DNA from 3 places in the Streptomyces sp. NPDC012508 genome. Region 2 is predicted to be linked to each of the others. Evidence: riboswitches for the same ligand, from Rfam matches in the RefSeq annotation. Region 2 holds a riboswitch; each other region holds the start of a gene.

Region 1 (9,916 bases), on a different contig from region 2:
CAGCAGCCGGCCGTCGGAGGGCCGTACGACCGTGTAGTGCGGCTTGAGCCACGAGCCGAGGCCGCCCTCCGTGCCGTACGGGGCGACCTCGATACGGCGTGGATCGAGCGTGTCCGCCCGGACGACCGTCACATCGAACGAGTCGTGGTTCGTCGCGTACATCTCGGAGCCGTCCCGCGCCACGTCGACGTCGAAGGGCCGCCGGCCGACGGGGATCGTGTCGGTCACCTCGCGGCTCGCGGTGTCGATGACCTCCAGGGTGCCGTTCCCGCCGGGGACGTTGACGCCGACGTAGGCCCGCCTGCCGTCGGGGGAGAGCGCGATGCCCATGCCGCCGCCCCGGTACTCGCCCGTGGTGACGGGGCCGGTGTCGGTCTCGTACGGGATGAGGGCGAGCCGTACGCGGGTGCGGGTGTCGACGACGGCGACGCCCTCGGCGGTGGACACCCAGGCGCGCCCGTCGGCGCCGACGGCCAGGCCGTACGGCGCGGTCCCCACTTCGACGGAGCCGAGCGGGCCGCGCTTCGGGTCGACGAACGTGACGGTGTCGGAGCCGAAGTCGGCGACGAGGAGGGTCCCGTCGGGCGTCGGCGTGGGCGCCGTCCCGGGGGACGTGCGGGAGGACGAGGCGGGCGCGGGCGCGGGGGCGGTGTCGGTTCCGGTCCTGGCGTCGGCACCTGGGCCCGGTGCGCACCCGACGAGGACGGCCGCGACCGCGGCGGCCCCCGCGAGCACGCGCGCGCGTGCCGTCGTCCTGCTCGCGTGCGTCATCGGGCCGCCCTCCGTCCGGCGCGCGCCGACGCGGCCTCGAGGAGGCCGGCGATGCCGTCGAATCCGCGCCGCCGCGCGTGTTCGAGCGGGGTCGTCCCGTCGTGGTCCGCGAGCAGGGGATCCGCTCCGGCGGTGATGAGCAGCTCGACGATCTCCTCGTGCGGGCGCCCGCCGTCGCCGAGGATGACCGCCTCCAGCAGGGCGGTCCAGCCGAGCCGGTTGACATGGTCGACGTCCATGTCCGTCTCGCGCAGGACGGCCCGCACGTATGCGACATGGCCGCACTCCGCGGCGGGGATGAGCGAGGTCCCGCCGAAGCGGTTGGTGAGCGTCAGGTCCGGGTTCGCGCGGAGCAGCACGCGCATCATGCGCACACTGCCCGTCACCCCGGTGACCAGCCAGGGCGTGTCCGCCCGGCTGTCCCGCGCGTCGGGGTCGGCGCCCGCCTCGACCAACAGGCCGGCGGTGTCCACCTGGTCCGCCCGCGCGGCCAGCAGCAAGGGGGTGCGGCGCTCCGCGTCACGGCACTCGACGTGCGCGCCGGCACCGAGCGCGCCGGCCACCCCTTCGGTGTCCCCTCGCCGGGCGGCCGCGAGCAGCAGCCGGTCGTTCGGATCCATGGAGGTTCTCCTTCTCACGGCGGTCGGCAGCACGGTCGTCGTCCCTTCCCGTCGGACGGCGGAGGCGGGCGGTCCGCTCTCCTCACCATCGTGCGGCCGCCTCCGCGCGCCGTCGGTCGGACCAGTGGATGCCCCCGGGGTGCCGACCGGTGGACAGGCGGGTCGACCGATCGGATGACCCCGGTCGAGCGCCGCTCGGCCCGGGCGCCGTGAAAAGCATTGTCCGGACGGGTTCTCCGCAGGTCAGAATGGGCCTTCACCGACCAGGAGGAACCCATGAGCCAGGCGTACCTGACTCTCCAGGAGCTGCTGCCCCCGCAGGCGTTGGCCGAGGCCATCGACGCCGGGCACGTCACCCGCAAGGCACACCCCGAACTGCCGCTGTCCATCTACACGTACACGCGGGCGTGCCAGTACGAGCGGATCTGGAACCAGGTGACGACGCGCTGCCGAGGGCTCGTCGCCGACGACGCGACCGGGGCGATCGTCGCGCTGCCGCTTCCGAAGTTCTTCAACGTCGGTGAACACGAGACCGGTCAGCCCTACGCGCCCGCGCTGCCCGACGAGCCCTTCGAGGTCTACGACAAGGTCGACGGCAGCCTCGCGGTGATCTTCCACTACGCGGGCCGTTGGCAGGTCGCGTCCAAGGGGTCCTTCATCAGCGCCCAGGCGACCTGGGCGCAGCGCCGGATCGACGGCCGGGACACCGCGGCCCTGACGCCCGGCGTCACCTACCTCGCCGAGATCCTCTACCCGCAGAACCGTATCGTCGTCGACTACGGCGACCGGCGGGACCTGGTGCTGCTCGCCGCCTTCGGCCCCGGCGGCACCGAGATCCCGCTCGCCGAGGCGGCCGCCGACTGGACGGAGATCGGCTCCGTCGTACGGACCTGGCCCGCCATGCCGCTCGACGAACTGCTCGCCCTGACCGAGTCGAACACCCTGCCCGGCGGGTCCGCCGCCACCGGCACGGACGCCGAGGGCTTCGTGCTCCGCTACGCCTCCGGTGTGCGGGCCAAGGCCAAGCTGAGCGAGTACGTACGCCTCCACAAGGTGCTCACCGGTGTCACCGAGCGGGACATCTGGCGCAGCCATGGCATCCAGCGGTTCGCGGGGACGTCCGTCAAGCGCCTCGCCCAGGGACTGGGTTGCTCGGTCGCCGAACTCGGCGGCGTGAAGTCGGCGGGCGGCCGCCCGCTGGACGCGCTCCTGGAGCAGGTGCCGGACGAGTTCGACGCCTGGGTGCGCGGGGTCATCGCGCGCCTGGAGGACGAGGCCGCGGCCCGTGAGCGCGCCATCGACGAGGCCTACGCGCGCGTCGCCCACCTGGCGGCGGACCGGGGCGCCTTCGCCCGGGCCGTCAAGACGCTGCCGGTCGACGCCGACCTGCGGTCGGCGATGTTCCTGCGCCTCGACGGGCGTCCGACCGACCTCTTCGTCTGGCGCGCCATCAGGCCCGAGGCGTCCGACCCGTTCACGAACGATGTGGAGAACTGACCCGTGCCCGAAGTACATGTCATGACCGGGCTCCCCGCCTCGGGGAAGACGACGGCCGCCCGACGGCTCCAGGCCGAGGCCGAGGGCCGGATGCGTCGCGTCAACCTGGACGACCTGCGCACCATGCTGGACGTCCCGGCTCCCGAGCGCGGCCGCTCCCATGCGCACGAGCTGACCGTCCTCGACATCCAGGACGCGGCGGTCCGCTCGGCCGTCGAGGGCGGCTTCGACGTCGTCGTCGACAACACGCACCTGACCCCGCACATCCCCAAGCGGCTGAAGGCCGCGGTCGTCGGCCTCGACGCCCGTTTCGTGGTGCATGACTTCACCGGCGTACCGGTCGAGGAATGCGTACGGCGCGACGCCGCCCGCGAGCGGCCCGTCGGCGAGGAGATCATCCGGATCCTCGCCGACAAGCACGCCAAGGCCACCCGCGGCGGCTGGCGCCTGACCGCGGAGTGGCTGGGCGAACGGACCGCCGCCACGCCGTACGTCCCCGACCCGGCGCTCCCCTCGGCGGTGCTGTGCGACATCGACGGCACGCTCGCGCTGCGCGGCGACCGCGGCCCGTACGACTTCACCCGCTGCGACCTCGATCTGCTCAACGTCTCCGTGGCCCGCGCGCTGCGCGCGTTCCGCAGCGCCGACAACGACACGATCGTGCTGCTGTCGGGGCGCAGCGAGGATCACCGCGCCCTGACCGAGGCATGGCTCGCGCGTCATGAAGTGCCCTACGACGAGCTGTGGATGAGGGCCTCGGACGACGGGCGCGGTGACGACATCGTCAAGGCCGAGCTCTTCGACGCCCACATCCGACACCGGTACGCGGTACGGGTCTCGCTCGACGACCGCGACCGGGTCGTCGCCCTCTGGCGCCGTATGGGCCTGCCGACCTGGCAGGTCAACTACGGCAACTTCTAGACGGCGTCACACCACTGGCGCCTCCCCGTCGAGGAGGATCCGGGCCAGCTCGCGCGGCCGGGAGAACATGGGCCAATGGCCGGTGTCCATCCGCACGAGCTGCCACCGCTCGCTCTTCAGCAGCGTCGCCACGTCGGCGTTCGGCTCCTCGCCGTCCAGCAGGCACTTGATGTACGTCGCCGGCAGCTCGCCGAGCGGGCGGGCCACTTCGGCCGGCTCGGTGAGCGTGGCGCCCGGGTGGGGCGTCGCGCCGGCGACGATGCGCGCGACCTGCTCCGCGTCGAGGCCCTGGCCCTCGAATTCCGCTGCTCCCAGCGGCGCCCAGAAGCCGCCGTTCTCGGCGATCGACTTCTCCACCATCGCCCGGCCGTCCGGCCATGCCGACACGAACGACTCACCGTCCGCCGGCACGTTGGAGTCCACGAAGACCACCCGGGCGAGCCGGTCGCCGATCAGCCCGGCGGCCTGACCGACCGGGATGCCCGCGTAGCTGTGCCCGACCAGAACGACGTCCCGCAGATCGAGGCCCTCGATCACGTCCACGACGTCAGCCACATGCGTCCGCTGCCCCGCCTCCACACCCTGTCTCTCGGCGAGACCGGACAAGGTCACCGCATGAGCACCATGACCGGCCGCCCGCAACTCGGGCACCACCTCGTCCCACGCCCAGGCTCCGAGCCACGTGCCTGCCACCAGTACGAATTCCGTCATGCCGCCAACGTAGCGACGGGGTCCGACAATCGGGCCCGTGGGCTCGCAGTGCAGGGCCCGCCCGTCCGGCATGCTCCCCGTCCCCGTCCCCGTCCCCCTCCCCGAAGACGTGAGTCGCACCGGCCCGTCGGCCGCCCCGCGTCTACCCTTGCTGTATGGGCGGTGACCTGGTCGGACTGTTCCTCTGCGGTGACGTGATGCTCGGCCGCGGAGTGGACCAGATCCTTCCGCACCCCGGCGACCCGGCCCTGCGCGAGCGGTACGTGCATGATGCACGGTCCTATGTGGCGCTCGCCGAGGCGGTCAACGGCCCCATCCCGCACCGCGTGGACTTCGCCTACCCCTGGGGCGTCGCGCTCGACGTCCTGGACGCCGCCGCGCCCGACGTCCGTGTCACGAATCTGGAGACGGCGGTCACCACGAGCGACGAGTTCGTCCCCGGCAAGGCGGTCCACTACCGCATGCACCCCGAGAACCTGCCGAGCCTGACCGCCGCCCGCCCCGACGTGTGCGTCCTGGCCAACAACCACGTCCTGGACCACGGCCGCCGAGGGCTGGAGGACACGCTGGACGCCCTGGCGAAGCACGGCGTGCCCACCGTGGGCGCCGGCGAGGACGCCGAGGAGGCGGCACGGCCCGTGGTCGTCCCCCTGCCCGGCGGCGGACGGTTCGTCGCCTACGCCCTGGGCATGGCGTCCAGCGGCATTCCGCGGGACTGGGCCGCCACCGCGCGGCGCGGCGGCGTCCACTTCGCCTCGGGGCCCAGCCACACCGCCGCCACGCGCCTCCTCACCCGGATCCGGGACACCAGGCGCCCCGGCGACATCGTCATGGTCTCGATCCACTGGGGATCGAACTGGGGGTACGCGCTCTCCCGCGGCGACGTCGACTACGCGCACGCGCTGATCGACGCCGGCGCGGACGTGGTGCACGGCCACTCCTCGCACCACCCCCGCCCCGTGGAGGTCCACCGGGGCAAGCTGGTCCTCCACGGCTGCGGCGACCTGATCAACGACTATGAGGGCATCACGGGCTACGAGCAGTACCGCGACGACCTGCGTCTGCTGTACCTCGTCTCGCTGAGGCCCGAGGACGGCCGACTCCAGGAGGTACGCATGATTCCCCTGAGGGCCCGGCGCCTGCGGCTGGAGCACGCCCCCCGCCGAGACGCGCGCTGGCTCCACGACGTCCTGGGCCGCAAGAGCCGGCCCTACGGCGCGCGGGTCGACCTCGACGAGGACGGAACCCTCGTCGCCCGCCCCGCCTGACGGGCGGCGGCACGCACCGCCCGCGCACACGCTCCGGACCAGGGAGACGAGCGGCACATGTACTTCACCGATCGCACGGACGCAGGACGGCAGCTCGCCGCACGCCTGGAGCACCTCAAGGGCCATGACGTCGTGGTCCTGGGACTTCCCCGCGGCGGCGTGCCGGTCGCCGAACAGGTCGCGGACGCACTCGGAGCGCCCCTGGACGTCTGTCTCGTACGCAAACTGGGGGTGCCCTTCCAGCCGGAGCTGGCCATGGGCGCCATCGGCGAGGGCGGCGTCCGGGTCCTCAACGACCATGTCCTTGCCGACACCCGGGTCTCCGGCGGCGACCTGGCCGCTGTCGAGGCCCGTGAGCGCACCGTGCTCGGGCAGCGGGCCCGGCGCTATCGGGGCGACCGCCCACCGGCCCGCCTCGACGGCCGGACGGCCGTGGTCGTCGACGACGGACTGGCGACGGGCGCCACGGCGGTGGCCGCCTGCCGGGTCGTCCGTGCCCAGGGGGCCGCGCGGATCGTCCTCGCGGTGCCCGTCGCGCCGAGCGACTGGCCGGAGCGGATCGGCCGGGAGGCGGACGAGACCATCAGCGTCCACGAACCGGCGTTCTTCTACGCGATCGGCCAGTTCTACGAGGACTTCTCGCAGACACCGGACGAGGAGGTCGTCGCCTGTCTGGAGCGCCACCACGCCCGGCGCGGCACGGACGACCAGGACCCGGAGGTGCGCATCCCGGCGGGGGAGGCGCGGGTCGGGGGCCACCTGGTGGTGCCCGACGGCGCCCCGGGGATCGTGCTGTTCGCCCACGGCAGCGGCAGCAGCCGGCACAGCCCCCGCAACCGGGCCGTCGCGGAGAGCCTGAACCGCGCCGGTCTCGGAACGCTCCTGTTCGACCTGCTCACCGAGGAGGAGGCAGACGACCGCAGCAATGTGTTCGACACGGAGTTGCTGGCCGGCCGGCTGGCCAGGGCCACGCACTGGCTGGCGGGCCGGCCGGGCCTCGACGGGCTATGGATCGGCTACTTCGGCGCCAGCACGGGCGCCGCGGCCGCCCTGTGGGCTGCCGCCGACCCGCTGTCCGACGTGGCCGCCGTCGTCTCGCGCGGCGGCCGCCCGGACCTCGCCGGGGCGCGCCTCGCGCAGGTGCGCGCCCCGACGCTGCTGATCGTGGGGGGCCGCGATCCCCTCGTCCGGGAGCTGAACGAGACGGCGCAGGCGCGGCTCACCTGCGAGAACCGGCTTGTCGTCGTCGACGGTGCCGGGCACCTCTTCGAGGAGCCGGGCACGCTGGAAGTGGTCGGCGAACTCGCCGCGGGCTGGTTCGCCGACCACTTCCGGAGCGCTCGTGGGTGAGCGCCCGCCCGTTTCCGGAGCGACTGTCAGTACGGTCCGTTGACGTTGTCGATGGAGCCGTAGCGGTCCGCGGCGTAGTTGCAGGCAGCGGTGATGTTGGCGACCGGGTCGAAGAGGTCCATGGACGTACCGGGCACGTGGTAGGCCAGGAAGGTCGGCTCGATCACCTGCAGGAGGCCCTTGGACGGGGTGCCCTTGACGGCGTTGGAGTCCCAGAGGTTGATGGCCTGCGGGTTGCCCGAGGACTCACGCATGATGTTGCGGTGGATGCCCTCGTACGAACCGGGAATGCCGTACTTCTGCAGGACGTCGAGCGACTCGCGGATCCAGCCGTCCAGGTCGTTGGTGTAGCTCTTGGCGGCGGCCGGAGCGGCCTTGGCGGGGGTCTTGGTCGCGGCGGCGCCGGGAGCGGCGCTCCGCTCCTGCGAGCGGTCCGCGCGGTCCGTGCTCGTCGTACGGGCCGAGGACTTCTGCTTCTTGGCGGCGGCGGGCTTCCCGCTCAGCGAGAGTTCCAGACCGGGGTGAATAAGTGACGGATTGTCACCGACGGCCTTGCGATTCGCCTGGTACAGGGCCTTCCAGCCGCCTCGCACACCCTGTTCGTGCGCGATCACGGAAAGGGAGTCACCGCCGACGACGGTATAGATCTTGGCGGCGGAATTCCCCGCCGCGGGAACCGATTCCGCGATCTTCGCCGGGCTGGTGAAGGCGGTCTTCTGGATGGGCGCGACGGCGGGCGCCGCGTTCGGCGCCGCGTGCGCGCCGGCCGTCGCGACGAGGGGGAGAGCCAGCGCGGCTCCACCCGTACTCGCGAGGGCGATACTGCGGCTGAGGGGACGTCGCTTGGGGCGCCGGTGCTTACCGTGAGCGGGCATGAAGGATTCCTCTCCGGCGCCTGCGGGGTGAGCTGTCGGGTTCGGGCTGGAGCTGCCCGGCCGCACGGGTGCGGCTTCACCCCAAGCCGCTCCGGAAATCCGGGCGGCGAAAAAACTGGGTCCCCCGCTCCTGCCGACGGGTGAATGGCTGGTCTTTTCGGACGGTGGCAGGATTCGGCGATCCGTCCGGGTCGAGGGTGACCGTAGGCGAGAAATGTCGGACGGAACAAGGCTGGGCGTGGATGCGAAATGAACAGGGAATTCAGAAATGAGTTCCCGGCGGCGACGAGCACACCGAACTGCCTTGGGGCGTAAGGGGAGGGGGTCCGTCCGGATAGGTTGCGTCCCGATCGCGTGATTCATGTCACCCGGACGGCCAAAACGGTCATACCCGTAAATTAAGCCGAGTCGAGAAAAGGGACACAAGGGCATGAAATTGCCCTTGTGTCCCTTTTGGTAGGGACTGATGGTGTACGTCAGCCTGTGATGCTCGAGGCGCCGGTCTCGATGTGACCGGTGTAACGGCGCGACCAGGTGCCGTCGATGTCGGCCGTGATCGTGAAGTCGTACCAGCCGTCGTTGTACGCCACGGCGTTGAAGAAGTCCTCGCGCGAGGAGTTCGCCGGGACCGTGTACGTCCACGGCCCGTCCGTGCGGTAGGCGTTCGAGCGGATCGTGAAGGTCGCGGGACCGGCCGAGGCGTTGGTCATCCTGAAGTAGATCGCCGTCTTCCCGGTGCCCGGCTCGGTCGCGAACCGCGCCGCCACCTCGATCGCCTTGCCGGCCTTCGACGCGTCACCGATGAAACGGCGCAGGAAGCGGTTGGGGCCCATCATCGAGATGTCGTACTTGCCCGACCCGGACCCGAGCCCGATGTTGAAGAAGTCCGTGGACGTCGCCCCCGGGTCCACCGTGTACTGCCATGCCGCCGTGTCCCGGTGCTGGTGCGGGTGGATCGTGAAGTGCGCGGCCCGCTTCGCCTGCGCGCCGTGGTTCGTCATCGAGAACCAGGCGAGGATCTTGCCCGCCGCACCGAACTCGAACCGGTCGAGGTTGCCGTTGACCTGGTACGGCACGGCGCGCGCCGGACGGGTGCCGGACTCCTGCGCGGGCAGGGCGTTGTCCTGCGGCACCGGGTTCGGCAGCGGGCCGCAGGTGGACTGCCCGATGACCTTGGCCGTGGAGGGCAGGCCGGAGGGAACTCCGTACACCGGCCGCGCGAAGTCGAAGACACCCGTCAGGTCGCCGGTGACCTTCCGCCGCCAGGCGCTGATGTTCGGACAGGTGGCGGGGGTTCCGATGGCGGCCGTCCAGGTCTCCATGAAGCGCAGGACCGAGGTGTGGTCGAAGACCTCGGAGCTCACCCAGCCGCCGCGCGTCCAGGGCGACATGACGAGCATCGGGACACGGAAGCCCAGGCCGACCGGCACGCCGTCGATGTACTCGCCTGGGGTCCCGGGCGGAGCGACCGGCGGCGGCACATGGTCGAAGAACCCGTCGTTCTCGTCGTAGTTGAGGAACAGCACGGTCGAGTCGAAGACCTCGGGGTTCGCGGCCAGCGCGCGGTAGACGAGATCGACGAAGTGCGCGCCGTCGCCGGGCGGGGCGTAGGGGTGCTCGGAGAACGCCTCGCTCGCCACCACCCAGGAGACCTGTGGAAGGGTTCCGGCGAGGGCGTCGGCGCGGATCGCGGCGGCTATGTCGTCCGGGGTGGAGCCGGTGACCTTCGGCACGGAGCCCATGCCGCGGTCGTACAGCGGGTCGCCCGGCCGCGCGTCGGTGAACTTCTTGAAGTACGCGAGGCCGTTGTCGCCGTAGTTGTCCTGGGCGTTCTGGTAGACCTTCCAGCTCACACCGGCCCGTTGGAGCGCCTCGGCGTACGTCTCCCAGGTGAGCCCGGACT
Region 2 (9,916 bases):
GAGTAGACCATCGACGGCCCGAGGACCAGTCGGTAGAAGTCGTTGCCCACGTCGTAGTGGTGGCTGATCGCCTGTCTGTCGCGGCGCTTGCTGTGCCGCGATCCGGCACGCCGGCGCATCTCCTCGGCGGGCGGCGCCGGGGGCGGCAGTGGCCCGGCCAGCTTCAGGAACGCGGCGGCCGCGGCGCGCAGCTTCGGGTCGCGTACGGACTCCAGGGCGCTCCGGGTCTCCTCGCCGCGCTCCCAGAGCAGCCCCGACAGCCGGTCCAGGGCCTCGTAGAGATCGCCCTCGACGTCGATCTCACCGGCCACCCAGGCCCGTGCGAGGCCCAGTTCGCCGGGCTTCCACAGGAACCGGCGCAGGGCGCGCCGGTCCCGGACGATCAGAACGGGGCCGTCCGCGGGGCCGGCTTCGCTGCCGTCCCAGGCTCGCAGCCGCACCGGGAGCGGGGACCCCAGCAGATCCTCCGCGAGAGTGGTCAGCCGCAGTGCGGCGTCGGCCATGGTGCACACCTCCGTGATGTCGTGCCCCAGAAATGCTCGTCACCACGTAAACACCGTCCGTAGGCGAAAACACTCCCGCCGCCGCGCAACGACTCCGCAAAAACACGCGAAAGGGCCGTCCGCACCACGGATGGCGGACGGCCCTTTCGGTGAACGTAGGGTCCTGCTGTCAGCGCGTCAGGAGGCCTTGGCCTTCTCCTGCGCCGGGGTGGCGGGAGCCGGGGCGGGCTTGGCCGCCTCGTAGAACTCCTCGCGCGGCGTCTCCATCGCACCGAGGGAGACGACCTCGCGCTTGAGGAACATCGCGAGGGTCCAGTCGGCGAAGACGCGGATCTTGCGGTTCCAGGTCGGCACGGCCATGCCGTGGTAGCCACGGTGCATGTACCAGGCGAGCCGGCCCTTGAGCTTGATCTTCATCTTGCCCATGACGATCATGGCGACGCCCTTGTGGAGGCCGAGGCCCGCCACAGCACCCTTGTTGGAGTGCTCGTACGTCTTCTGCGGGAAGCCCCGCATGCCCGAGACCACGTTGTCGCCGAGGACCTTCGCCTGGCGCAGCGCGTGCTGGGCGTTCGGCGGGCACCAGGCGTTCTCGACGCCGGCCTTGCGGGCGGCGACGTCCGGGACCTGGGCGTTGTCGCCGGCGGCCCAGATGTAGTCGGTGCCCTGGACCTGGAGCTTCTCGGAGGTGTCCACGTGGCCGCGCGGGCCGAGCGGGAGGCCGAAGCGGGAGAGCGCCGGGTTGGGCTTGACGCCGGCGGTCCACACGATCGTGCTGGAGTCGACCTCGAGGCCGTTCTTCAGCACGACGTGGCCGTCGACGCAGGAGTCCATGGACGTCGAGAGGTAGATCTCGACACCGCGGCCCTCGAGGTGCTCCTTGCCCCAGCGGCCCAGCTCCGGGCCGACCTCGGGAAGGATCTTGTCGGCGGCGTCGACCAGGATGAAGCGCATGTCCTCGCGCTTCACGTTGGTGTAGTACTTCGCCGCGTCGCGGGCCATGTCCTCGACCTCGCCGATGGTCTCCGCTCCGGCGAAGCCGCCGCCCACGAAGACGAAGGTCAGCGCCTTGCGGCGGACCTCCTCGTTGGTCGTGGAGTCGGCCTTGTCGAGCTGCTCCAGGACGTGGTTGCGGAGGCCGATGGCCTCCTCCACGCCCTTCATGCCGATGCCCTGCTCGGCCAGGCCGGGGATCGGGAAGGTACGGGAGACCGCGCCCATCGCGATGACCAGGTAGTCGAACGGCAGGTCGTACGCCTCGCCGACGAGCGGCGCGATCGTGGCGACCTTGCGGTCCTGGTCGATGCTGGTGACGCGACCGGTGAGCACCTCGGCTCCGCGCACGACGCGTCGCAGCGGGACGACGACGTGGCGCGGGGAGATGCTGCCTGCGGCGGCTTCGGGGAGGAAGGGCTGGTACGTCATGTACGAGCGCGGGTCGACGACCGTGACGGTCGCTTCCGCATAACGCATCTTCTTGAGGATGCGTCGAGCTGCGTACAGGCCTACGTACCCACCGCCTACTACGAGGATCCTGGGACGCTCCGTGGTGCTCATGCATCCGAGTATCCACCCCTCCCAGGGGGGTCGCTCGTGCGCCCCTTCACAAGCTCTTCGGGTACCTCTGCTACACTCCGCCGCCCACGTGACCCAGGTCATGGTCGTGCAAAGGAACCAGGGTGCAGGGGTGAACGTTGTTCACCCCTACTGAACTGGCCTGGAGAGCCCCCGTTAACGCGGAACCACAGGGTGCATTCACACGATGGAAACATCGAGCGAACCGGGCTCCCCGCCTACGAAAGAGCCCCGACAGGGGCGTTGGAGGCCTTAATGGCCCTCCACAGCCCCCATCAGGGCCCTTTTCCTTGTGAAGAACTTCACGAACTTTCTCGGCGGACCGATTCCGGACGCGTCGCCGGGTGCCCGTTATGCCACGGACAGTGCGATTCCGTCGAGGATGTCGTGCTCGCTGACGACGACCTCGCGGGCCCCGGTCCGCTCCATGATCTCCAGCAGCACGAGCGCCCCGGCGACGATGACGTCCACTCGCCCGGGGTGCATCACGGTGATCGCGGCGCGCTCGGCGTGCGTGGAGCCCAGCAGCGACCCGACGATCTCCGCGACCTTCTCGTACGGAACACGGGAGTGGTGGATCCGCTCCGAGTCGTACTCCTGGAGCCCCAGCGCGATCGCGGCGACCGTGGTGACGGAGCCCGCGAGCCCGACCAGGGTCCCGGCCGAACGGATCGGGACGGTCTCCTCGGCCAGGTCGAGCGCGGCCCGGATGTCGGCGCGGATCGCGTCGACCTCCTCGGCGGCCGGCGGGTCGCTGCGGACATGGCGCTCGGTGAGCCGTACGCAGCCGATGTCGACGGACCGGGCGGCCTCGACGTGCTTGTTGCCGACGACGAACTCGGTCGAGCCGCCGCCGATGTCCACGACCAGGTACGTCTCGGTGCCGTGCAGCTCGCCCGTGGCGCCGGTGAAGGAGAACTCGGCCTCCTGGTCACCGGTGATCACCTCGGGCTCGACACCCAGGATGTCCAGGACGCCGCGCACGAACTCGTCGCGGTTCTCGGCGTCACGGGAGGCGGAGGTGGCCACGAAGCGGAGCCGCTCGGCGCCCAGTTCCTTGATGACGGCGGCGTACTCACGGCAGGCCGCGAAGGTCCGCTCCAGCGCCTCGGGCGCGAGGCGGCCGGTCCGGTCGACGCCCTGCCCGAGCCGGACGATCGTCATCCGCCGGTCCAGCTCGACCAGCTCACCGGTCTCGGGGTGGACGTCGGCGACCAGCAGGCGGATGGAGTTCGTACCGCAGTCGATGCCCGCGACCCGGGTCACTCCGCCGACTCCTTCTCGTCCGTGCACGGCGTGACGCAGGGGCCCTTGGCCCACCACTCCGGCAGCATGGCGATCGCCTCGTCGCCCAGCGGGTTCACGCCAGGTCCCGCGGCCAGCGAGTGGCCGACGAGGACGTGCAGGCACTTCACGCGGTCGGGCATGCCACCGGCGCTCGGGAAGCCCTCGAGAACCTCGATGGCGTCACGGCGGGCGATGTAGTCCTCGTGCGCGGCCCGGTAGGAGGCGGCCAGCTCCGGGTCGGTGGAGAGCCGGGCCTGCATCTCCTTCATGACCCCGTTGGCCTCGAGCGTGCCGATCGCGGAGGCCGCGCGGGGGCAGGTCAGGTAGTACGTCGTGGGGAACGGGGTGCCGTCCGGGAGCCGCGGCGCGGTCTCGACGACGTCCGGGTTGCCGCAGGGGCAGCGGTGCGCGATGGCGCGCAGACCCCGGGGCGGGCGGCCGAGCTGCTGCTCGAAGGCGGCGACGTCCGCCTCGGTCGGCTCGGTGCGTGCGGTCTGCGGAGGGGGCGTTTCCATCGTTACGTCTTGTCTTCTCGTCGGAGTGTCGTCGGGGGCGGTCGGTGGGGAGGTCTGCTTCGGTGCGGGTCGGCTGCGGGTCGGCTGCGGGTCGGCTCCGGTGTGCGGGTCGCCCGCGCTAGCGGCGCGCGTCCGCGCGGTCGACGCCGTCCCAGAGGTCGGAGTACCAGGGGTGCTCGGCGGCGCCCTGCTCGGTGCGCCGGGCGCGCTCGGCCTCGGGGTCGTTCACGGTGAAGCCGGTCTCGCCGGGCATCACGTAGTGGAGGTGCTCGCGGGCCAGCCGGCGGACGTAGGCGGGGTCCTGGAGACGGGCCTTCTCGTCCCGCAGCTCCTCGACGCGCGCGGCGGCGTCGGCGGCCTGGCGCTCCTGCTCGGCGATCTCGCCGCGCTGGGAGACGTACTGGCGCATGGGGTACGCGAGCGCGACGACCAGCGAGCAGACCACCAGGGCGAGGAAGGCGGCCCGGCCGGTGAGCCGGGAGCGGCGGGCCTGACGGCGGGTCTGGGAGCGGTAGACACGGGCGGCGGTCTGCTCGCCGAGCAACCTGATCCTGGTCGCGGTGGAGAACCGGTCCCGGTCCTTCGCGGCCATCTCCTGTCGCCTCCCCTGTGTCGTCCCGTAACAAGTGCGTCCCCGCACACGGTACGGGACCGGGTGCGGGGACGTACGTAACCGAGGGTTCCCCGGGATCAGCCGATCAGCCCTTGAAGCGCGGGAAGGCGCTGCGGCCGGCGTAGACGGCCGCGTCGTCGAGGATCTCCTCGATGCGCAGGAGCTGGTTGTACTTGGCGACGCGCTCGGAGCGGGCCGGGGCGCCGGTCTTGATCTGGCCGCAGTTGGTGGCGACGGCGAGGTCGGCGATGGTGACGTCCTCGGTCTCGCCGGAGCGGTGCGACATCATGCACTTGAAGCCGTTGCGCTGGGCCAGCTCGACGGCGTCCAGGGTCTCGGTCAGCGAACCGATCTGGTTGACCTTGACAAGCAGGGCGTTGGCGGCGCCGTCCTCGATGCCGCGGGCCAGGCGCTCCGGGTTGGTGACGAACAGGTCGTCGCCGACGATCTGGACCTTGGAGCCCAGCTTGTCGGTGAGGACCTTCCAGCCGGCCCAGTCGTCCTCGAACAGCGGGTCCTCGATGGAGACCAGCGGGTACGCGGAGACGAGCTCCTCGTAGTACTCGGTCATCTCGGCGGCCGAGCGGGACTTGCCCTCGAACTCGTACGAGCCGTCCTTGTAGAACTCGGACGCGGCGACGTCGAGCGCCAGCGCGATGTCCTTGCCCGGGACGTAACCGGCCTGCTTGATGGCCTCCAGGATGAGGTCGAGCGCCTCACGGTTGGAGTCCAGGTTCGGGGCGAAGCCGCCCTCGTCGCCGAGGCCGGTGGACAGGCCCTTGGTCTTCAGGACGGACTTGAGGGTGTGGTAGACCTCGGTGCCCCAGCGCAGGGCCTCGGAGAAGGACTCCGCGCCGATCGGCGCGATCATGAACTCCTGGATGTCCACGTTGGAGTCGGCGTGCGAGCCGCCGTTCAGGATGTTCATCATCGGAACGGGCAGCAGGTGCGCGTTCGGGCCGCCGAGGTAGCGGAAGAGCGGGAGGTCGGAGGCCTCGGACGCGGCGTGCGCGACGGCGAGGGAGACACCGAGGATGGCGTTGGCGCCGAGGGAGGCCTTGTTGTCCGTGGCGTCCAGGTCGAACATGGCCTGGTCGATGAGGCGCTGCTCGGTGGCGTCGTAGCCGACGAGCTCCGGGCCGATCTGCTCGATCACGGCGAGGACGGCCTTCTCGACGCCCTTGCCCTGGTAGCGGTTCTTGTCTCCGTCACGGAGCTCAATGGCCTCGAACGCACCGGTGGAGGCACCGGACGGAACAGCAGCACGGCCGGTGCTGCCGTCGTCGAGGCCGACCTCGACCTCGACCGTGGGGTTGCCTCGGGAGTCCAGGATTTCCCGGGCTACGACGACGTCGATGGACGGCACGAGCATCTCCTTCTGGGATGTGACGCTAGATGTGACGCTTGCGGTGCAGGGTCGCTTTGGCCTTGCGGCAAGAGCCTAACCGGCTCCAGGGCTCCCGTCGGCCGGGCGCCCGCCCCCTGGGACGAAAAAGGACCCAAGGGCACGCATCTGGGGCCAAAGACCCCCAGAACTACTCGGTGGTAACCGGGGCTGCGCCCCCGGACACGCGGAACCCCGGCCCGGAGCGCACGGGGGAAGAACGCTCCGGACCGGGGTGGTCACCGCGGGAGGGTCATCGGACCCGCGTGAGCCGCCGGACTCACGCGAGCCGCCGGGCTCACTTCAGGTGAAGCTGCTGGCCCGGGAAGATCAGGTCGGCGTCCTCGACGACGTCCTTGTTGAGCTCGAAGAGCTTCGCCCAGCCGCCCTTGACGTCGTGCGCGGCGGCGATGGTGCTCAGGGTGTCACCGGCGACGACCTTGTACTCGCCGTCACCCTTCTTGACCTTCTTGCCGGTCGGGGTGGTGACGGTCTTCGTGGACTCGGCCTTCTTCGGGGCGGTCCGCGTCTCGCTGCGGGTCGTCGGCTCCTCGGCCTGACGCTCCTGCTGCTTCGGGGCGGCCGGCTTCGCCGGCGCGGTCTCGGCGGCGCCACCGGTGTAGGCGGCGTTGGAGAGGCCGACGCCACAGCTCGGCCAGGCACCCTTGCCCTGGCCGGCGAGGACCTTCTCGGCGATGGTGATCTGCTGCGACTTCGAGGCCTGGTCGGCGGTGGCGGCGTACGCGGTGCCACCGTAGGCGGCCCAGGTGGAGGCGGAGAACTGCAGGCCGCCGTAGTAGCCGTTGCCGGTGTTGATGGACCAGTTGCCACCGGACTCGCACTGGGCGACGGTGTCCCACTCGGAGGCCGTGGCGGCCGAGGCGGACCCGGCGGTCATCAGCGGGGCGGCGACGGCGACACCGGCGACACCGGCGAGGGCGACGGCGCGGGTGGCCTTGGAGGCACGACGGTGTTTGCCCTTGGCGGAAAACAGCATGGAACTTCTCCTCACCGACGCCTGCGAGGTGAGCTGTCGGGTTCGGGCCATGTGAGTTGCCCGGCCGCGCGACCTTGCGCGCGGCTTCACCCCAAGCCGGTCCGTCGGCCGTCTGTCTCAACGGCCGGGGACGGCACTTACCTTGGGTCCCCCGCTCCTGCCTACGGCGCTTGACGCGACGACTGTTCCCATCGGCCGACGGCAGGATTCGGCGATTCGGTCGACGGGGCCCGCGGTGGCGAGCGGTCCTGACCGTAGACACAGACCCGGGGGAAGTTCAAAGAGGTCCAGGTCGGACAAATCATCCCTACTTACCTCGGGACGAAGGGTATTTACGCAGGTGAGAGGTGACGGAAGCAGAGTTTGCGGACGGGACGCGCCAGTTGAGACAAAGAGACCCATGTCTCACTGGCGCAGAACCGGACATACGATCCCGAACTACCCCTGGTTCGCGGTCGACCCGAGACTGAGGTCGAGGCTCTGGCCAGGGAGAATGAGGTCCGGATCGGTGCCCACCGTCGAGCGGTTGGCGTCGTAGAGGGCGCCCCAGCCGCCCGGGAGTTCGTTCTGCTGGGCGATCGCCGAGAGGTTGTCGCCCGGCTTGACGGTGTATTCACCGATCGCGTCGGTGATGTCCTGAGCGGCCGTGTTGTCCAGGCTGTCCGGAGTGCCCTTACTGCCCCGGTTGTCCTGATCTGCCGCATCGGCGTCCGCGCCAGGTGTCGGGGTGTCAGACGGGGTGCCGGTCGGCGAGTCGGCCGGGGAGGCATGGCGGCCCTTTTCGCCACTCTTGCCCGGATTGACCGACTCCTCCGGAGCCGCGTCGCCGCGATGCTTCCCGGTACCCGGGGTCGACGGAGCGCTGGGCGTGCCGGACGTCCCGGGCGTGGTGGACGCCTCAGGCGTCGCGGTCGACCTGTCCGCCCCCCGCGAGGTGGTCTCGGGGGTCTCCGCCTCGGGGGTGCCGGCCTCGGGGGACGACGTCTCGGATCCGGCCGGAAGGCCCGCGGTCCGGTTCGACTCCGGGAGGGGACCCGTGGGCTCCGCCGGCTTCACGGCCGGGCCCGGGTCCACATCGGGCCTGGCGCCGTCGTTCGTCAGCCCGGCGATCGGGGCGCAGGTGGCCCACTGCGTGTCGCCCGCGGCGAACGCCCTCTCCGCCACCGCGATCTGCTGGGCGCGGCTGGCGAGGTCCGCACTGGTCGCGTACGCGAGGCCGCCGTGCCGCTCCCAGCTCTCCTGGGTGAACTGGAGTCCGCCGTAGAGCCCGTTGCCGAAGTGGGCGCTCCACAGGCCGCCCGACTCGCACTCGGCGACCCGGTCCCAGGTGGCGGCGTCGGCGGCGGACGCCGAGCCGGCACCCAGGAGGGGAAGCGCCAAGGCCGATCCCGTCACGCCTGCGGCGACAACGATGGCGGGGGCCTGGCGGGGTCTGCGGTGTCGTCCGTTCCCGGAGCGCATGGGGAGGGCCTTTCGCGTGACTGCTGAGGTGACGGTGAACGTAGCGGCATTCGAACGTCAGTAACAAGTCGATGCAGCGGAGATCACGCGAAAGTCACAGTCTTGACGGTCCGTCAGTCACCCAAAGGGGAGAACTCGACCGGAAGCGTGCGCAATCCCCGCATGATGAGCCCTCCGCGCCACCGCAGATCGGCCGGATCCGCGGCAAGTCGCAGGTCCGGCAGGCGAGTCAGCAGCGTCGCGAGCGCGATCTGCCCTTCGAGGCGGGCGAGCGGCGCGCCGATGCAGTAGTGGATGCCGTGCCCGTAGCCGAGGTGCTGGTTGTCGCGCCGGGACAGATCGAGCGTGTCCGGCTCCTCGAAGCGCGCCGGGTCGCGGTCGGCGGCGGCCAGCACCACGAGGACCGGATCACCCGCCGGGATCCGCTGCCCGCCGATCGTCAGCGGCTCCATGGCGTACCGCCAGGTCGCCAGCTCCACCGGCCCGTCGTAGCGCAGCAGCTCCTCGACACCGGTCTCCAGGAGCCCCTGCTCCCCCGCCGCGAGCGAGGCCTGGAGCCGCTCGCGCTGACCGGGGTTGCGCAGCAGGGCGTAGACCCCGTTGCCCACCAGGTTGACCGTGGTCTCGAAGCCGGCGAAGAGCAGGATGAAGGCCATCGCGGCGGCCTCGTTCTCGGTGAGGTGCTCGCCGTGGTCGGAGGCCTTGATGAGCCCCGAGATCAGGTCGTCGCCGGGATCGAGCCGCTTACGGTGGATCAGCTCCGCCAGATACCCGCGCATCCTCTTGACCGACCGCGCCACACCGCCGCGCGGTCCTCCGCCGTGCCGGATCATCATCCCGGCCCAGTCCCGGAAGTCGTCCTGGTCCTCGGCCGGCACGCCGAGCAGGTCGCAGATCGCGTAGATGGGCAGGGGGAAGGCGAACTCGTGGATGAGGTCGGCCTCGCCCTTCGCAGCGAAGGAGTCGATCAGCCGGTCCGTCAGCTCCTGCACCCGGGGAGCGAACTCGGCGACCCGGCGCGGGGTGAACGCCTTGGAGACCAGCCGCCGCAGCCGGGTGTGGTCGGGTGGGTCGATATTGAGCAGATGTGTCATCAGCTCGGCCTTGCGCTCCCCCGGGATCCCCGTCTTCCCCTTGGCGTGCGCCGGCTCGTCGTGGTGCGCCGGGTTCTTGGAGAGCCGCTGGTCGGCGAGGGCCTGCCGGGCGTCCGCGTACCGCGTCACCAGCCACGCCTCGACCCCGCTGGGGAGCTTCGCCCGGTGCACGGGCGCGTGCTCACGCAGCCAGGCGTAGGCGGGGTACGGATCGGTCGCGAACTCCCAGGTGAAGAGCTCGGGAGCGGGGGGCTGGGCGGGGGGCGTACTCACCCTGAGACGGTACAAGGTCGGCGTCGCGTCGGCCTCCGGGCCGACCGGTCCCCGAGATGTGATCGTCCTGTGAAGGCGCGTGGCCTAGATTCTCCCGCGTGGATGCCCAGTTACTCAGAAGCACGTTCGCCGTCGTCGAGAGGCGGGCCGAACATGCCGTCACCTTCTTCTACTCCCATCTGTTCTGGCACAACCCGGGCGTCCGCGAGCTCTT
Region 3 (9,916 bases), on a different contig from region 2:
AGGGCGACGGGGTATCCGAGCCGGGCGGCGGCGAGGACGGCGTCGTCGGGGGTGGGGGCGGGGAGGGTGGGCCGCACGTCGATCCCGTACCGCCCGAGCAGCTCGCGCGCCGCGTCGACGTCGAGGGTGGCGCCCCGGGCGTCCACGTCCTCCCCGAGCACGCGCTCGATCTGTGCGGCGGCCCCGCCCTCGTCGATGTCCTCGAACTCGGGCACCCGCCCGGGCTCGGCGGCCTGCCGCCGCCACTGCCCGTACCGCACGGCCTCGGCCAACGCCCTGACGGCCCGCTCGGCGGCGGGATAGGCGGGAATCCCCCCGCTCGGCGGCCCACCCGCGGACCCCACCGGTGCGGGCGTCGCGTCGGCGGGGACCGCTCCGGCGGCGCCCGGCCGTACAGGCGCGGACGAGCCGCCCGCCGGTCCGTGGCCGGGGATCGCCCCGGTCTCCACCCCGGCTGCTCGGGCACCCGCCGGAGAAGCTGACGCCGCCCCGCCCGGGGGCCCGCCCACCGGGGCGTCCGGGCTCTTGGGCCCGGCGGGCTGGGCAGCCCCGAGCGGACGGCGCGCGGGCGGGCGCGTGCTCGTCGCCGCCGAGAGCGCTTCCGCCAGGCCGCCCATCTCCACGTGGACCACGACCACCGGCTTCGCCGGAGACGGGGCGGAGGCGACCGCCTCGCGGAGGTACGCCGCGAGGACCTCGCCGTCACCGGACTCGACCGCGCCGTTCTCGCCGACCCACGGGATCGCGGTCACGACGACCGCGTCGCACGCGTCGTCCGCGAGCGCGGCCGTCAGCGCAGCGCGGAAGTCCGCGGGGCTGGCGCCCGTCGTCAGGTCCAGCGGGCGGTGCGGGCGGAGCCCCTCCGTCAGACAGGCGTCGTACGTCAGCAGCCCGAGCGACTCGGAGTTGCCGAGGATTGCCACGCGCGGCCCGGCGGGCAGCGGCTGGCCCGCCAGGAGCAGCCCGGCGTCGACGAGTTCGGTCACGGTGTCGACGCGGATGACTCCGGCCTGCCGGAGCAGGGCGGAGACCGTGGCGTGCGGGATCCGGGTGACCGGCACGCGGTGCCCCGGCGGCGCGCTCCCGCTGTGCCGCGCGCCCTTGACCACCACGACCGGTTTGACCGCCGCCGTGCGGCGGGCCAGCCGGGTGAACTTCCGCGGGTTCCCGATGGACTCCAGGTACAGCAGGACGACGTCCGTCTCCGGGTCGTCGTACCAGTGCTGGAGGAAGTCGTTGCCGGAGACGTCGGCCCGGTTGCCGGCCGAGATGAAGGAGGAGATGCCCGCGCCGTGCCGGTGCAGTCCGGCGAGGAGCGCGATCCCGATCGCGCCGGACTGGGTGAAGAGCCCGATCCGTCCGGCGGCCGGCAACTGCGGCGCGAGCGAGGCATTCAGCCGGACACCGGCCGAGGTGTTGATGATCCCGAACGCGTTGGGCCCGATGATCCGCATCCCGTACGAGCGGGCCTGCCGCACCAGCTCCCGCTGCCGGTCCCTGCCCTCCGCCGTCCCCGTCTCGGCGTAGCCCGCGGAGAGGACGACGAGCCCCCGCACCCCGTGCTCCCCGCAGTCGGCGACGGCCTCCGGCACGCGCTCGGCGGGCACGGCCACGATCGCGAGGTCCACCGGCTCTCCGATGTCCGCGACGGAGCGGAAGGCCGGCACTCCCTCGAGCGTGCCGGTCTCCTCGGGGAGCGCGCGGTTCACCGCGTACGTACGCCCGCCGAACCCGCCGTCCAGGAGGTTTCGCAGGACCGTCCGGCCCACCCCGCCCGGTGTGCGTCCGGCGCCGACGACGGCGACCGAGCCGGGAGTGAGGAGCCGCTGTACGGAACGGGCCTCGGCCCGCTGCTCCCGCGCGCGCTGCACGGCGAGCGAGCGGTCGGTGGGCTCCAGGTCGAGATGGAGCCGTACCGAGCCGTCCTCGAAGCTCCGCTTCTGGGTGTACCCGGCGTCGGTGAAGACCTTGATCATCTTGGTGTTCGCGGGCAGCACCTCCGCCGCGAACCGGCGGATGTCCCGCTCGCGCGCCACCGCCCCGATGTGTTCGAGCAGGGCGGATGCCACGCCCCGCCCCTGGTGGGCGTCCTGGACCAGGAACGCGACCTCGGCCTCGTCGGCCGGTGCGGAGGCGGGCATGCCGCGGTCGTCGATCCGGTCGTACCGCACGGTGGCGATGAACTCCCCGCCGACCGTCGCGGCGAGTCCCACCCGGTCGACGAAGTCGTGATGGGTGAAGCGGTGCACGTCCTTGGCGGAGAGCCTCGGGTACGGCGCGAAGAAGCGGTAGTACTTCGACTCGTCGGAGACCTGCTCGTAGAAGCTGACCAGCCGTTCGGCGTCGTCGGCGGTGATGGGTCTGATGCGCGCGGTGCCGCCGTCACGGAGGACCACGTCCGCTTCCCAGTGGTCGGGGTAGGCGTGCTCCGGCTGTTCCGCCTGCCGACCCGGCTGTTCCGACTGCATGGGGCAAGCGTACGGCCGGAGTCCGACACGGGCACCGGTCGCGCGGCGCGTGGTCGCCATGCAAGGTAAGGAGGACCGATCGGCCTTCCCGCGGGGGCCGAAGGTCGGCCACGAGCACCCCGCGGCCCGTGAGAGACTGGTCTAGACAACCCGCTTGAGACTTGAAGGGCAACACCATGGCTGAGCGCCGCGTCAACGTCGGCTGGGCCGAGGGCCTGCACGCCCGCCCCGCCTCCATCTTCGTCCGTGCCACCACGGCCTCCGGCGTCCCCGTGACGATCGCCAAGGCCGATGGCAACCCGGTGAACGCCGCGTCGATGCTCGCGGTGCTCGGCCTGGGAGCGCAGGGCGGCGAGGAGATCGTTCTCGCTTCGGACGCCGAGGGTGCCGAGGCCGCGCTCGACCGCCTGGCGAAGCTGGTTGCCGAGGGGCTCGAGGAGCTTCCCGAGACCGTCTGACCTGATCTCCGAAAAAGCCGCGCACGCCGGAACACCGGCGGCGCGGCTTTTTCGTCCCCCCGATTCCGCGGGCACACTCCGTGCGACGTATTTGCGGTCAGCGCATTGCGGTCAGCGCATTGCGGGCGACGCATTGCGGGCAGCACTTTGCGCACCGAAAATTTCCGGGCGCCATCCCCTGTACGAAGGGACAGGCCCGCGAAATTCCCACCCTTTGTATACGGCCCGCTCGTTAATTCCGGACGCTCGCGGTGTTGACGACATGTTGCGAAACCCTCACACGCCCGCGCTCCGGGCGTTTCAGCCGGTGCAGCGCCAGGGACCGTTCGGCGTGCGACGCCGTCAGCGCACGAGCCCGTTCGGCGTCGCCGCGCGCCACCGCGTCCACGATCGCGCCGTGCTCGGCCCATGCCTCGACGGGCTGGGCGGGGATCTCGACCGCGTACATCCAGGCGATCTTGTGCCGGAGCTGGGTGAGCAGGGCGGTGAGCGCCGGGCTGCCCGAGGCCTGGGCCAGCGTCTCGTGGAACCAGCCGCCGAGCGAGCGCAGGTCTTCCGCCTGCCCCCGCCTGGCCCGCTCCTGCCCCAGCCTGACCAGGCCCCGCAGCACCTTGAGGTGCGCCTCCGTGCGGCGCTGCGCGGCGCGCGCGGCACCGAGCGGTTCGAGCAGGGACCGTACGTCCAGCAGGTCGGCCGCCTCCTGCTCGCTGGGCTCCGCGACGTGGGCGCCCGCGTGCCGGCGGGTGATCACGAAGCCCTCGGACTCCAGGGTGCGCAGCGCCTCGCGGACGGGGACGCGGGAGACTCCGTAACGGCGGGCCAACTGCTCCTCGGTCAGCCGGCTGCCGCGCTCGAAGACCCCGAGGACGATGTCGTCCCGGATCGCCGTGCATACAGAGTGCGCGGGAATGCGCATGTTCGACCTCCGCCTTAATCCGCGCGAAACCGGTTCTCCCGGGACTCTATTGCAGCAGGGCATTGTTTCCGATGGCTCCCCCGGAACCATGGATATGTTTTTGGTCAGCGAAAAGCCCCGGCCTAGTACGAGCCGGGGCTTTTCTGACGCGCTGGGAAGACCGCGAACGGTCAGACGTTCACACCGCGGGCGCGGAGGTACGCGATCGGGTTGATGTCCGAGCCGTACTCGGCGGTGGTGCGGGCCTCGAAGTGGAGGTGCGGGCCGGTGGAGTTGCCGGTCGAGCCCGAGATGCCTATCTGCTGGCCCGGGGTGACGGACTGGCCGACCCCGACACTGATGGCCGAGAGGTGACCGTACTGGGTGTACGTGCCGTCGTTCATCCGGATGACGACGTTGTTGCCGTACGCGCCGCCCCAGCCGGCCTCGACGACGGTGCCGGAGCCGACGGAGACGACCTTGCTGCCGGAGGCGGCGTGGAAGTCGATGCCGGAGTGACTGCCGGAGGACCAGAGCGAGCCGCCGGTCTTGTAACCGGTGCTGACGTACGAGCCGGCCACGGGGAGCTGGAAGGAGTTCAGGCGCTTGCGCTCGGCCTCACGGGCGGCGCGCTCCTTGGCCTCGCGGATCTCCTTGGCGCGGGCCTCCGCCTTGCGCTTCGCTTCGGCCTTGGCACGGGCCTCCGCCTTGCGCTTCGCCTCGGCCTCGGCGGCCTCGCGCTCCTGGGCGGCGGCCTGGGCGTCGACGGTCTCGGCGAGGGAGTCGGCGGCGACGATCTGGGTCAGCCCGGTGTCCTCGACGGAGGGGGCCGCGTCCGTGTCGACGGCGAGTGCCGGGGAGGCGAGGGTTCCGATGACGCCGGTGGTGGCGAGGGTCGCGACGCCGGCGATGCCGGCGCTGCGGCGCGCCAGACGGCTCGGACCACGATGCTTCCCGGTGGCACGGGTGAACGCCATGTAGGGGCTGTTCCTTTCCTTCCTTCTCGCCTACCGGGTTAGCTGACGGGTTCGGAGCAGGAAGGTCTCCTACGGGCCCCTCCGCACGGGTGCGAAGGCGTCCGATTCACCCCAGGGACTTCGTGTGGGTCCCCGGCTCCCCAGGCTCGCGCCTGACGGGGACTCGGCGATGACTGTCCGATGCCGCGGGTGCGGCGGGTGCAACTGGCGAACAGCCGGACTGACGCTAAGCGGACCATCTTTCAATCACCAAACAGACACGCCAGTTTGTAAGACATGCCACAGGCCATACACCCACCCTCTGCGGCAATACGGACAAAAAAGGAGGACCCCGACGTACTGTGACGTCGGGGTCCTCCGGTGCCGCCGACCGCGCCGGCGGTCCGGCTCAATCAGCCGGTGACGACGGTCACTTCGCCGATGCCGAGGGCGCGCACCGGCTCCTCGATCTCCGACGCGTCACCCACGAGCACGGTGACGAGACGGTCCACGGGGAAGGCGTTGACGACCGCGGCCGTCGCCTCCACCGTGCCGGTCTCGGCGAGGCGCGCGTACAACTGCGCCTGGAAATCGTCCGGAAGGTGCTGCTCGACCTGGTCGGCGAGGGTCCCGGCGACGGAGGCGGCGGTCTCGTACTTGAGCGGTGCCACGCCCACCAGGTTCTGCACGGCGACATCGCGCTCGGCGTCCGTCAGACCCTCCGCGGCGAGGGTGCGCAGCACCTTCCACAGGTCGTCAAGTGCCGGGCCGGTGTTGGGTGTGTCGACGGAGCCGCTGATGGCGAGCATCGAGGCGCCGTTGCCCTTGCCGTCGGAGCGCAGCACCTGGCCGAAGGCGCGGACGCCGTAGGTGTAGCCCTTCTCCTCGCGCAGGACGCGGTCCAGGCGGGAGGTGAGCGTGCCGCCGAGGCAGTACGTGCCGAGGACCTGGGCCGGCCAGACGCGGTCGTGCCGGTCCGCGCCGACACGGCCGATCAGCAGCTGCGTCTGGACGGCACCCGGGCGGTCGACGATGACCACACGGCCGGTGTCGTCGGCCGTGATCGGCGGAACCGGGCGGGACTCGGCGGAGTTCCCCGTCCAGGCGCCGAGCGTCTCGGCGAGCACCTTGTCCAGGTCGACGTCGGTCAGGTCGCCGACGACGACGGCCGTGGCCGTGGAGGGCCGGATGTGCGCCTCGAAGAACGCGCGGACGGCGGCGGCGTCGATCGCCTCCACCGTCTCCTCGGTGCCCTGGCGCGGCCGGGACATGCGCGAACCGGCCGGGAACAGCTCCTTGGAGAGCTGCTTGGCCGCCCGGCGGGCCGGGTTGGCCGTCTCGTGCGGGATCTCGTCGAGACGGTTGCGCACCAGTCGCTCGACCTCGGTCTCGAGGAACGCGGGCGCGATCAGGGCCTCGGAGAGCAGCCCGAGCGCCTTGGGCAGCCGCGAGACGGGGACCTCCAGGGAGACCCGTACACCCGGGTGGTCGGCGTGCGCGTCGAGCGTGGCGCCGCAGCGCTCCAGCTCGGCCGCGAACTCCTCGGCGCTGTGCTGGTCCGTGCCCTCGGAGAGCGCGCGGGCCATGATCGTGGCGACTCCGTCGAGGCCCGCGGGCTCGGCCTCCAGCGGGGCGTCGAAGAAGATCTCGACGGCGACGACCTGCTGGCCGGGGCGGTGGCAGCGCAGCACGGTCAGGCCGTTGTCCAGCGCTCCGCGGTCCGGGGCCGGGAAGGCCCAGGGCCTGGCGGTGCCCGGCTCCGGCTGCGGGTGGAACGTCATGCTCGTCAAAGACGCGGCAGCGTCGGTCACTGGTCCGCTCCCTCTTCCTCGTCGCTGTCGCTCTGCTCGGCGTCGTTCTGTTCGGTGCCGATCGGCTCGTAGACCAGCACCGCGCGGTTGTCCGGCCGCAGCTGGGCCTCGGCGACGGCACGCACCTCCTCGGCGGTGACGTCCAGGACCCGGTTGACGGCGGTCAGGGCGAGCTGCGGGTCGCCGAACAGGACCGCGTAGCGGCAGAGTTCGTCGGCGCGGCCCGCGACCGTGCCGAGCCGGTCCAGCCACTCCCGCTCCAACTGGGCCTGGGCGCGCTCCATCTCCTCGGGCGTCGGGCCCTCGGAGGCGAACCGGGCCAGCTCCTCGTCGACGGCGGCCTCGATCTCGGGCACCTCGACCCCGCCGGACGTCTTGACGTCCAGCCAGCCGAGCGAGGGCGCGCCGGCCAGGCGGAGCAGGCCGAAGCCGGCGGCCACGGCCGTACGGTCGCGGCGGACCAGCCGGTTGTGGAGCCGGGAGGACTCGCCGCCGCCGAGGACGGTCAGGGCGAGGTCGGCGGCGTCGCACTCGCGCGTGCCGTCGTGCGGGAGGCGGTAGGCGGCCATCAGCGCGCGGGCCGGGACCTCCTCCTCGACGACCTCGCGCAGCTGCTCGCCGATGGTGTCGGGGAGCGTGCCGTCGCGCGGCGGCAGCTTGCCGTCGTGGGACGGGATGGAGCCGAAGTACTTCTCGATCCAGGCCAGGGTCTGCGCCGGGTCGATGTCGCCGACGACCGAGAGCACCGCGTTGTTCGGCGCGTAGTACGTGCGGAAGAAGGCCCGCGCGTCCTCCAGCGTCGCCGCGTCCAGGTCGGCCATGGAGCCGATCGGCGTGTGGTGGTAGGGGTGACCCTCGGGGTAGGCCAGCGCGGTCAGCTTCTCGAAGGCCGTGCCGTAGGGCACGTTGTCGTACCGCTGGCGGCGCTCGTTCTTGACGACGTCGCGCTGGTTCTCCATGGACTCGTCGTCCAGGGCGGCGAGCAGCGAGCCCATGCGGTCCGCCTCCAGCCAGAGCGCGAGCTCCAGCTGGTGGGTGGGCATGGTCTCGAAGTAATTGGTGCGCTCGAAGCTCGTCGTGCCGTTGAGCGAACCGCCCGCGCCCTGCACCAGCTCGAAGTGGCCGTTGCCGTGGACCTGCTTCGAGCCCTGGAACATCAGGTGCTCGAAGAGGTGGGCCAGGCCGGTGCGACCCGCGACCTCGTGGCGGGAACCGACGTCGTACCAGAGGCACACCGCGGCGACCGGGGTCAGGTGGTCCTCGGAGAGCACCACGCGCAGGCCGTTGGCCAGCCGGTGCTCGGTCGCTGTCAGGCCGCCGGAGCCGGCCTCTGCCGTGGCCGTGTGACCCATGGGCATGTACGTCCCTTCGATCGCGATGTGGAAAAGTCCTGCCACCCTATGCAAGCGCACCGGCACCTGGCGAAGTTCCCGCAGGTTCCCGGCGTCCCTCTTCCGGGTCGCGCGGATGTCGCGTACGGCTGACGGCCGGCCCGGCCGACAGCCGGCGTACGGCTCGCGGACGGTCGGACGGACGGCTGAGGGACGGGCGGCGTACGGCCGCCGCACGGCTCCCGGACGGCCCTCGGCGGGCCTGTACCCGGGTCGCGGTCGGCGTTGTCGGTGGGACGGTCCACAATGGTCCGCGTCAGATCAACCTTGTTGGTGAAGGAGCCGCAGCCGCGATGGCCCGCCGCAGCACGAAGACACCGCCGCCGGACGACGCGTTCGAGGAGAGGATCCTCGACATCGACGTCGTCGACGAGATGCAGGGCTCCTTCCTCGAGTACGCGTACTCGGTGATCTACTCCCGCGCGCTGCCGGACGCCCGCGACGGCATGAAGCCCGTCCAGCGCCGCATCGTCTACCAGATGAACGAGATGGGCCTGCGCCCCGACCGCGGCTATGTGAAGTGCGCCCGCGTCGTCGGTGAGGTCATGGGCAAGCTGCACCCGCACGGCGACGCGTCGATCTACGACGCGATGGTGCGCATGGCCCAGCCGTTCTCCATGCGCCTCCCGCTGGTCGACGGCCACGGCAACTTCGGCTCGCTGGGCAACGACGACCCGCCCGCCGCCATGCGGTACACCGAGTCCAGGATGGCCGCCGCGGCGCTGATGATGACGGAGTCGATCGACGAGGACACGGTCGACTTCTCGCCGAACTACGACGGCCAGGAGCGGGAGCCGGTCGCGCTGCCCGCCGCGTATCCGAACCTGCTGGTCAACGGCGCCTCCGGCATCGCGGTCGGCATGGCGACCAACATGCCCCCGCACAACCTGGGCGAGGTCATCGCCGCCGCCCGGCACCTGATCCGGCACCCGAACGCGGACCTGGAAGCGCTGATGCGCTTCGTCCCCGGCCCCGACCTCCCCACCGGCGGCCGGATCGTCGGTCTGTCCGGCATCAAGGACGCGTACGAGAACGGCCGCGGCACGTTCAAGATCCGCGCCACGGCGACGGTGGAGAACGTGACGGCGCGCCGCAAGGGCATCGTCGTCACCGAACTGCCCTTCACGGTCGGCCCCGAGAAGGTCATCTCCAAGATCAAGGACCTGGTCGGCTCCAAGAAGCTGCAGGGCATCGCGGACGTCAAGGACCTCACCGACCGCAACCACGGTCTGCGCCTGGTCATCGAGGTCAAGAACGGCTTCGTGCCGGAGGCGGTCCTGGAGCAGCTCTACAAGCTGACGCCGATGGAGGAGTCCTTCGGTATCAACAACGTGGCGCTGGTCGACGGCCAGCCGCTCACGCTGGGCCTCAAGGAGCTCCTCGAGGTCTATCTCGACCACCGCTTCGACGTGGTGCGCCGGCGCTCCGAGTTCCGCCGCGGCAAGAAGCGCGACCGGCTGCACCTGGTCGAGGGCCTGCTCGTCGCCCTGCTCGACATCGACGAGGTCATCCGCCTCATCCGCTCCAGCGAGAACTCGGCGCAGGCCAAGGAGCGCCTCATCGAGCGCTTCTCGCTGAGCGAGGTCCAGACGCAGTACATCCTGGACACCCCGCTGCGCCGGCTCACCAAGTTCGACCGGATCGAGCTGGAGACCGAGCGCGACCGGCTCAACGGCGAGATCGACGAGCTGACCGGGATCCTGGACTCCGACAGCGAGCTGCGCAAGCTGGTCTCGGGCGAACTGGCCGCGGTGGCGAAGAAGTTCGGCACCGACCGGCGTACGGTCCTGCTGGAGTCGGCGGGCGCGCCGATCGCCGCCACCTCCCTGGAGGTCGCGGACGACCCCTGCCGGGTCCTGCTGTCCTCGACGGGCCTGCTGGCCCGTACGGCGACGGAGGAGATCCCGGCGGCCGCGGAAGGCAGGCGCTCCAAGCAC

What was found. A riboswitch is a leader RNA that binds a small molecule or an ion and turns the genes downstream of it on or off. The one in region 2 is predicted to bind cyclic di-AMP.
Positions count from the first base shown of each region.
Region 1: it holds a riboswitch for cyclic di-AMP, as region 2 does, so the genes downstream of both, ACFY8U_RS09645 (transglycosylase SLT domain-containing protein) here and ACFY8U_RS32375 (transglycosylase family protein) in region 2, are expected to answer to the same signal.
Region 3: it holds a riboswitch for cyclic di-AMP, as region 2 does, so the genes downstream of both, ACFY8U_RS27475 (M23 family metallopeptidase) here and ACFY8U_RS32375 (transglycosylase family protein) in region 2, are expected to answer to the same signal.

Region 1 is NZ_JBIBEO010000002.1:788,005-797,920, reverse strand. Features, by position in the region: gene ACFY8U_RS09680 (hypothetical protein) at 1-771, opposite strand, end outside; gene ACFY8U_RS09675 (ankyrin repeat domain-containing protein) at 768-1,391, opposite strand; gene ACFY8U_RS09670 (RNA ligase) at 1,668-2,888, shown strand; gene ACFY8U_RS09665 (AAA family ATPase) at 2,892-3,809, shown strand; gene ACFY8U_RS09660 (alpha/beta fold hydrolase) at 3,816-4,520, opposite strand; gene ACFY8U_RS09655 (CapA family protein) at 4,676-5,788, shown strand; gene ACFY8U_RS09650 (phosphoribosyltransferase family protein) at 5,846-7,138, shown strand; gene ACFY8U_RS09645 (transglycosylase SLT domain-containing protein) at 7,165-8,013, opposite strand; cyclic di-AMP (ydaO/yuaA leader) riboswitch at 8,018-8,203, opposite strand; gene ACFY8U_RS09640 (phosphocholine-specific phospholipase C) at 8,490-9,916, opposite strand, start outside.
Region 2 is NZ_JBIBEO010000011.1:56,569-66,484, forward strand. Features, by position in the region: gene ACFY8U_RS32345 (class I SAM-dependent methyltransferase) at 1-503, opposite strand, end outside; gene ACFY8U_RS32350 (NAD(P)/FAD-dependent oxidoreductase) at 681-2,060, opposite strand; gene ACFY8U_RS32355 (exopolyphosphatase) at 2,430-3,344, opposite strand; gene ACFY8U_RS32360 (DUF501 domain-containing protein) at 3,341-3,880, opposite strand; gene ACFY8U_RS32365 (septum formation initiator family protein) at 3,999-4,472, opposite strand; gene eno (phosphopyruvate hydratase) at 4,579-5,865, opposite strand; gene ACFY8U_RS32375 (transglycosylase family protein) at 6,176-6,874, opposite strand; cyclic di-AMP (ydaO/yuaA leader) riboswitch at 6,878-7,053, opposite strand; gene ACFY8U_RS32380 (transglycosylase family protein) at 7,313-8,254, opposite strand; gene ACFY8U_RS32385 (cytochrome P450) at 8,449-9,702, opposite strand; gene ACFY8U_RS32390 (globin domain-containing protein) at 9,801-9,916, shown strand, end outside.
Region 3 is NZ_JBIBEO010000008.1:359,446-369,361, forward strand. Features, by position in the region: gene ACFY8U_RS27460 (GNAT family N-acetyltransferase) at 1-2,468, opposite strand, end outside; gene ACFY8U_RS27465 (HPr family phosphocarrier protein) at 2,645-2,926, shown strand; gene ACFY8U_RS27470 (GntR family transcriptional regulator) at 3,159-3,842, opposite strand; gene ACFY8U_RS27475 (M23 family metallopeptidase) at 4,013-4,798, opposite strand; cyclic di-AMP (ydaO/yuaA leader) riboswitch at 4,811-4,977, opposite strand; gene ACFY8U_RS27480 (M16 family metallopeptidase) at 5,191-6,558, opposite strand; gene ACFY8U_RS27485 (pitrilysin family protein) at 6,585-7,946, opposite strand; gene ACFY8U_RS27490 (DNA topoisomerase (ATP-hydrolyzing) subunit A) at 8,273-9,916, shown strand, end outside.